DNA from 2 places in the Enterococcus sp. AMC1157 genome. Region 1 is predicted to be linked to the other one. Evidence: predicted binding sites of a transcription regulator. Region 1 holds the regulator's gene; the other holds the start of a gene.
What was found. The regulator HrcA, encoded in region 1, represses chaperone genes, less so after heat shock. The targets are predictions, from matches to a motif close to TTAGCACTCNNNNNNNNNGAGTGCTAA.
Positions count from the first base shown of each region.

Region 1 (4,428 bases):
TTAATTTAGTAAATACGCCACCCATAGTTTCAATACCTAATGAAAGTGGTGTTACGTCTAGTAAAACAACGTCTTTTACATCACCAGTAATAACTCCACCTTGAATTGCAGCACCCATTGCTACTACTTCATCAGGGTTTACAGATTTGTTTGGTTCTTTGCCTGTTTCTTTACGTACTGCATCTACAACTGCAGGAATACGTGTAGAACCACCAACTAGGATAACTTCGTCGATTTCTGATTGAGAAACACCCGCATCTTTTAATGCTTGACGCAATGGTACTTTTGTACGCTCTACTAAATCTGATGTTAATTCATCAAATTTCGCACGAGATAATGTCATTTCTAAATGCAATGGTCCAGCTTCTCCAGCAGTGATAAATGGTAAGCTAATTTGTGTACTAGTTACACCAGATAAATCTTTTTTCGCTTTTTCAGCAGCGTCTTTTAGACGTTGTACCGCCATTTTATCTTTGCTTAAATCAATTCCATTTTCTTTTTTGAATTCAGCAACCATATGATCGATGATTTTGTTATCAAAGTCATCCCCACCTAAATTATTGTCACCAGCTGTTGATAATACATCAAATACGCCATCACCTAATTCAAGGATAGATACGTCAAATGTACCACCACCAAGGTCAAATACTAAAACTTTTTCGTCTTTATCTGTTTTATCTAAACCATATGCTAATGCTGCTGCAGTTGGTTCATTAACGATACGTTCAACTTCTAAACCAGCAATTTTACCTGCATCTTTAGTTGCTTGACGTTGAGAATCATTAAAGTAAGCTGGTACAGTAATAACCGCTTTTTCTACTGATTCACCTAAATAATCTTCAGCAAATCCTTTAATGTATTGTAAAATCATCGCTGAAATTTCTTGAGGAGTATAAGATTTACCTTCTACTTCTACTTTATAACCAGCTTCACCAATGTGACGTTTAATAGATGAAATAGTATTTGGGTTAGTTACCGCTTGACGTTTAGCAACTTCACCAACTTGGATTTCACCATTTTTGAAAGAAACGACAGATGGTGTTGTACGATTTCCTTCTGGATTTGTAATAATTTTTGCTTCGCCGCCTTCTAATACAGAAACAGCTGAATTTGTTGTACCTAAGTCAATACCAATAATTTTGCTCATGTTAAAGCACTCCTTTATCTTTATGTTTTATCTTTTTTCAATGAAATAACTTATTCTATTGTGCAACAATAACCATACTAGGTCTTAGTACACGATCTTGTAGTTGATAGCCTTTTTGTAAGACTTCAACAATAGTGTCTGATGGATGCTCTTCTGAAGCTGGCATCGTTTGAACTGCTTGATGTAAATTAGGATCAAAGTATTCTCCCATTGCTGGAATTTCTTCAATTCCTTCTTCTTTCAAGCTGTGGCGTAGGCTATCTAAAACCATTTCCACCCCTTTTTTCAAATTCATACTTTGCTCATCCGTCACTTCTGATTGCAACGCACGTTCTAGGTTATCAATCGCTGGTAGCAATTTTTTACCTAAATCTTGTGAGCGGTATTTTTGTAGCATTTCCCGTTCGTTACGGTTGCGGTTTGTAATATTAGCAATCTCCGCACGAGCTCTCAAAAACTTATCTTCCATTTCATTTAATTGAGCTTTTAATTCCTCAACCTCAGAAACAGCTGATGTTTCTTCTACAGTCGTTTCTTCCGTAAGTTCTTCAACTTCTTCAGAAACTTTTTCTTTTTCTGACAACGGACTAACTTCCTTTCTATAATAAAATCTATCTATTCAATTAACTACTAACTCTACGAATCTAATGATCGATAATAGTCAGCTAGTGTTAAAGCTAATTCTTGTCGGAACACATCAATCAAACCAAACATTTTTGAATATGGCATACTAGTCGGACCTAGTAAAGCAATAACGCCATCACCATGCCCTTCAATATCATAACTGGCTTGAATTATGCTCATGTTATTAAGTCTTTCGTCCCCAAGCTCTGAGCCTATTCTAATTTTGATGGCCCCATCTCGTGGTGCTAATAATTGATTCAAGTTCTCACTGTTTTTCATAAAAGAATACATTGACTTGAACCGTTCTACGTCCTGATTTTGTTCAAAATCTAGCAGATTCATACGACCACCTACAAAAACTTTGTCTTCAAAGATATGATTTAACATACCATCAAATAAATCCAGCACTCCATCAGTTGTTTGGAAATACTTATGAAGAATCATAGGAATTTCTGTTCGTAAACGATGGTAAACCGTTAGTAATGGTTGTCCAATCAATTTTTCATTGATAATTCGAACCATTTTTTCCAAATCTTCACTACTTAGATATTTTGGAATCGTAAAAATTTGGTTTTCGACATTCCCTTTATCTGTGACAATAATTGCTATCACTTGTCGATTATTCAAAGGAACAATTCTAAAACCAGTTAATTTTCTTTCTTTCACATCCGGTCCCAAAGAAATGGCAGTATAGCTTGTCAATGTTGATAAAATATTTGCTGATTGTTGAATAATCTCATTGATTTCGTGAAACTCCATATTAAAGGAGTGTCGAATCAAGTGAATCTCTTCTCGATTAATTTGAGAAGGCGTCAACAGATGATCCACATAATAACGGTAACCAGTAATTGATGGTACTCGACCGGAAGATGAATGAGTTTTCGCAAGAAATCCATACTCTTCAAGAGTTTTCATTTCATTGCGAATTGTTGCAGAACTTGCTTCAATCCCATCCTCCATTAATTTTTTCGAGCCAACTGGCTGACCTAAATTTGTGTAATTTTGGATGATTAGACGTAAGATATTTTCTTGTCTTTCTGTTAACAAATTTATCACCTCTTAGAATTAGCACTCTTTACACCTAAGTGCTAATACGATTATAAATATACCACATCTAGCAGAGATGTCAAGAGGAAACACTCAAAAATTAGCACTCCTTAGATAAGAGTGCTAATCGAATTATTATATGATTCCTTCCGAGTTATTCTTCTTTGCTAAGTAAATATTTATAACTTAAATCCATACCAAAAGCACCAAACGGAGCAGTAATAAGGATTGCTAGAACTGAAACAGTTAAAATTAACTCCCCAGAAGTTAGACCTAACGCTAATGGGATAGAACCGATTGCCGCCTGCACAGTGGCTTTTGGTGAATAAGCAATTAAACAAAATAATTGTTCTTTAGCACTTAATTGCGTTCCCATAAGACTAACATACACGCCTAACATTCGTATAATTAATGCGAGTAACACGACGAGAATTGGGAGCCAACCTTCGGAAAAAGTAAAAGAAACATTAACAGAAGCTCCTACCAATGTGAATAAAAACATTTCCCCAGGAATCCATAATTTATTATATATTTTTGCAATGTTATTTGATTCCAAGGGTAGTTGTCTGAATAAAATAATTGCCATCGCCATAACTGCAAGTATTCCTGAAAAAGGTAAATTGATAAAAATAGCTTCAATACTTACCAATCCCAAAGAAATACTTAACATAATCAGCACTTGTATTATAGGGATGAGATTACTTCTTTTAAATACCGTTGCCAGTACATAACCACTTAACACTCCAACGACAATTCCACTCACGATAGAGACAGGAATATCTAGCAACGACAAAACATGAAATTGTCCACTTTGAAGCAGAGCTAAAAAAGAGTAAAATAAAACTAATCCATAAATATCATCTACTGAAGATCCAGCTAATAACAATTGAGGAATTCTTTTTTGTGTCCCATATTTTTCTTGAATTAGCGTGATCATTCTAGGAACGACTACCGCCGGGGATACTGCCCCTAATATTGCTCCCAACAAAGCTGCTTCCAGTATTGAAATTCCCAAAAAAATGGGTGCAAAGATCATTGTTCCAATAATTTCAAATGTAGCAGGTAAAAAACTTAACAACACTGCCGGTCTGCCTACTTTTTTTAAATCTTTGAGATTTAACGATAATCCCGCTCGCGTCAAAATAATAATTAAAATAATTTGTCTAATATCTGCTGAAATAGCTAAAATAGTCGAATCTAAAAGATTAAATCCTGATGGTCCCAAAATAATTCCTAAAATAATAAAACCAACTAAACTGGGAATTTTACTTTTTTTACATATTTGATCTATCACAACTCCTAAAAATAGAATCAATCCAATACTAACTAACATTTTTATCCACCTATCATTTTTAGAATTTTGAACACAAAAAAGCCTACTACACACAAAAATCCATTTAGCGTACGAAAGTACACCAAATAAACTCTTGTATATAGTAGGCGTCATCAGCCATTTCTGGCGGTTATAGGGGAACACCATCCCTATCCCATTAATCATACCATTTTTAGAATTTCTGAACAACTGGAATTTTTCTCAACTACTATAAAATATTAATCCTCTTTACTATCCAAATGAACGACCTCCTACTAATCCTACAGAAGAAAATAAA
Region 1 covers NZ_CM177099.1:671,128-675,555, forward strand. Annotated here, with positions in the region: gene dnaK (molecular chaperone DnaK) at 1-1,147, opposite strand, end outside; gene grpE (nucleotide exchange factor GrpE) at 1,203-1,730, opposite strand; gene hrcA (heat-inducible transcriptional repressor HrcA) at 1,784-2,818, opposite strand; gene AC4BBX_RS03285 (cation:proton antiporter) at 2,973-4,151, opposite strand; fluoride riboswitch at 4,249-4,311, opposite strand.

Region 2 (4,428 bases), 870 kb from region 1:
CAATGATAACGAGGATAAATAGCCAATAAATAAAAGTCATGCTGCTCCTCCTAACAACTTTCTTGTATAGTATAAAAATACCCAAACTATTAGAAAGACTACTCAATTTCGCCTCTCATTTTAGTTTGGGTATTTTACAGTCAGAGAAAATTCTAACTTTTCTTTTTAAAGAAGGATTACATCATTCCTCCACCCATCATTGATGGGTCCATTGGTGGAACTTGTGCACCTGCTGGATCAGGTTTGTCCGCAACTACAGCTTCAGTTGTTAATAATAATGCAGCGACTGAAGCAGCATTTTGTAATGCAGAACGTGTTACTTTAGTAGGATCGACAATCCCTGCTTCAAGCATGTTCACCCATTCTCCATTTGCAGCATTAAAACCAACACCAAGGTCAGCATTTTTCAAACGATCAATAATTACTGATCCTTCATAACCAGCATTTTCAGCGATTTGACGAACAGGTTCTTCTAACGCTCGTAAAACGATACGCACTCCTGTTGCTACGTCACCTTCTGCTTCAACTTCAGCTACTTTAGCTAAAACATTAACTAAAGCTGTTCCTCCACCAGAAACCATGCCTTCTTCAACTGCCGCACGAGTAGCATTCAAAGCATCTTCAATACGTAGTTTTAATTCTTTTAATTCTGTTTCAGTTGCAGCACCAACTTTGATTACTGCTACTCCACCAGCTAATTTAGCCAAACGTTCTTGTAATTTTTCACGATCAAATTCAGAAGTTGTTTCAGCAATTTGATTTCTGATTACTTGAACACGAGCATCGATTGCTTCTTTACTTCCAGAACCTTCAACAATTGTTGTATTATCTTTATCAACCACAACTTTGCTTGCTTGTCCTAAAGTATCAATCGTTGCATCTTTTAATTCTAAACCTAAATCTTCAGTAATCACTGTCGCACCGGTTAGAACTGCTAAATCTTCTAACATTGCTTTACGACGATCCCCAAAGCCAGGAGCTTTAACAGCTACGACATTAAAAGTTCCTCGAATTTTGTTTAATACTAGAGTTGGTAAAGCTTCACCATCTACGTCATCAGCAATAATTAACAATGGTTTAGATTGTTGTAAAATTTGCTCTAATAAAGGTAAGATATCTTGAATGTTTGAAATCTTTTTATCTGTAATTAAGATATAAGGATTTTCTAAATCAGCTTCCATTTTATCGTTGTTTGTTACCATATATTGAGATAGGTAACCACGATCAAATTGCATACCTTCAACAACTTCTAATTCAGTTTCAATCCCACGAGATTCTTCGATAGTGATTACACCGTCATTGCCAACTTTTTCCATTGCATCCGCAATATATTGACCTACTTGTTCACTACCAGAAGAAACTGCTGCTACTTGTGCAATCGCTTCTTTTGAATCAACGATAGAAGAAATACTGTGTAATTCTTCAACAGCTGCTTTAGTCGCTAACTCAATTCCTCGACGGATACCTAATGGATTAGCACCAGCTGTTACGTTTTTTAGACCTTCGCGAACGATGGCTTGTGTTAAAACTGTTGCTGTTGTTGTCCCGTCACCGGCAATATCATTAGTTTTAGAAGCAACTTCTGATACTAATTTTGCTCCCATATTTTCAAAATGGTCTTCTAATTCGATTTCTTTGGCGATTGTTACACCATCGTTGGTAATTAATGGAGAACCATAAGATTTTTCTAAAACGACGTTACGACCTTTTGGACCTAATGTTACTTTTACTGTATCTGCTAATTTATCTACTCCTCGTAACATTGCTGCACGAGCGTCTTCTGCAAATTTAATTTCTTTTGCCATGATTTCTTTCACCTCAAAATTTTTTTATGTTAAAAAATTATTCTACGATTGCAACGATATCTTTAGCTGAAAAAATTAGATATTCTTTACCATCATATTTTACTTCTGAACCAGCAAATTTTTCGAATAATACAGTGTCTCCAATTTTGACTGGAGCTGCTGCTAATTCACCATTATCTAAGACGCGACCTTCTCCCACAGCAACGACTGTTCCTGTTTGTGGTCTTTCTTTTGCTGCTGAGGCTAAAACTAATCCTCCAACAGTTTTTTCTTCTTCTTTTGCGACTTCGATCAATACTCGATCACCTAATGGTTTCAACACGATAAATCCCTCCAATTAATTTCTATTAACTATGATTTTTTTAGAATTAGCACTCTGATAGTTCGAGTGCTAACTTACAAAACTAATATTACTCATTTTCGATACAGAATGCAAGTCTTTTGAATTAATTTTTTATTCAGATACTGAAATAGCTTGGCATTTATAATTCAGCACAAAACTGGAAGACCCTCTTTCCTAAAAAGTTACTCATTACCAGAGACCACTCTGAGCCTTCTTTCAAAGTCTCAAAACTTTAGGCGTTCAAACACCGTGTAGAAAGTAGCAACCCACTACTTCCAACACGGTATATTTCATCCTCATATTCAGCTGACTATTAGTAATCTTTTTCCCAACTGGTCATCCAGTTTTTAACAATTGATTTTTTTAAATTCACAAGAATAAAGCCATAGCCAGAAATTGGAGGAACAAACAGAGAAAACACTCTTGTAGTGTGCTAAAGAGCTGAATGAATTACTCTGAATTAGTGCGACTAGCACTTAATCAGAGTTTGAACGTCAGCAACCAAAGAGACTCTGCAAAGAGGCTCTTGGCGATCTCACACAACAAGGGTATTTTCGGAGATTTGTTCTGGAAATTTCAAATTAAAATTAATGATCTTTACATTCCAAGTCAATTAAAAATAGAATTCCTTTGTCTACACCAAAATCTGGCTTTTTGATATAATAAAAGCATAGAAACGGAGGGGGATTATGTCTACAAAAAAATATAGTTTGTTGACAATTGTCTTATATTCAATTGTCTTTATAACTCCAGCTTTTTTTAGCCTTAGCGGTGATCCTATTATAGTCACTACTATTTTGTACTTTGCAGGTGCTCTTTTAATGCTTGGTTTGTATTTCACACAAAAGGAGTTACTCTCATTTGAAAGCAAAGAGAATTCGTGGATGAGAATTTTATTAATCGGTTTAGCAAGTATTTATTTGTCCATTTTATTGCAAAATGCTGTTATGCAAATTGAACAATTCTTAGGACAATCTGTTGGCTCTGAAAACACGCAAGGAATTCTTGAAATTGTTAAGTTGCAACCTTTGTTTATTATTGCGATAACAATAGGTGCACCAGTAATGGAAGAATTTGTGTTCAGACGGGCGCTTCCTGGTCTTTTAGAATCAAAAATGAATACATGGCTAGCTTTTGTCATTAGCTCTTTGTTATTTGCCATCGCTCATTTTGATGGACACATTTTGCTTTATTTTTCTTTAGGAATGTTTTTTAGTCTTCTCTATTATGTAACTGGGAGCATTTGGACATCGATTATTGCCCATGCGGGAATGAATGCTTTGGTAGTTATTGTCTCATTAATCTTTACGTAAAAAATATCCGAACAAGTTAGAAGTCATTTCACAGATTTAGGTGAAGTTCTTCCCTTGTTCGGATATTTTTCTATAAACTGACTTATATTTTATTAGATCGCAAATAAGGCTGAAGCTCTATCTGGATCTGTATCATAAACTTTTACTTGTTCACCGACACCAAAATCGTGTTCTCTTAAAACACTTTCCATAGTCATATGTGCCAATTCTTTTAAATTATTTTCTCGACTTAAATGTCCCAAATAAATTCGTTTTGTATTATCCGTTAGAATATCAGTCATTACTAGCGCACCATCTTCATTAGATAGGTGACCTCTGTCACCAAGAATTCGTTGTTTTAAATTCCATGGATAACCACCCATTCGTAGCATTTCTAAATCATGATTACTTTCCATTAAGTAGGCATCTGCCCCACGAATCGTTCCTCGTAAATGATCGCTACAGTAACCAGTATCTGTCAACATAACAAATGATTTACCATCTTTATAAAAACGATAAAACTGTGGTGCGGCTGCATCATGGGAAACACCAAAACTTTCAATGTCCATGTCGCCAAAGGTTAAAACTTTTCCCATTTCAAATAAATGCTTTTGTGCAATATCGACATTTCCAATAAGTGGTGACATTGCTTCCCAAGTTTTTTCATTAGCAAAGACATCTAACTTATATTTACGAGCAAGTACTCCAACACCATGAATATGATCGCGATGTTCATGAGTGACTAAAATAGCGTCTAGTTCTTCAGGTCTACGATTTACTTCAGCCAACAATGAAGTAATTTTTTTCCCACTCAAACCGGCATCTACCAAGATTTTTTTCTTATCACTCTCGATAAACAGGGAGTTACCAGAACTACCACTGGCTAATATGCTGATTTGAAATGCTTGTTGTTTCTCCATTGTTGCGACTTCCTCTCTCGTTAAAAAACTATCTTCTATTATAACTCTTTTGCTATTGATTTTCTACC
Region 2 covers NZ_CM177099.1:2,697,747-2,702,174, reverse strand. Annotated here, with positions in the region: gene groL (chaperonin GroEL) at 177-1,805, opposite strand; gene groES (co-chaperone GroES) at 1,843-2,127, opposite strand; gene AC4BBX_RS13180 (CPBP family intramembrane glutamic endopeptidase) at 2,838-3,461, shown strand; gene AC4BBX_RS13175 (MBL fold metallo-hydrolase) at 3,554-4,360, opposite strand; gene AC4BBX_RS13170 (two-component system regulatory protein YycI) at 4,413-4,428, opposite strand, start outside.
Region 2: groES (co-chaperone GroES) is a predicted target of HrcA. The motif match lies at 2,174-2,200, and genes of this name have one in related genera.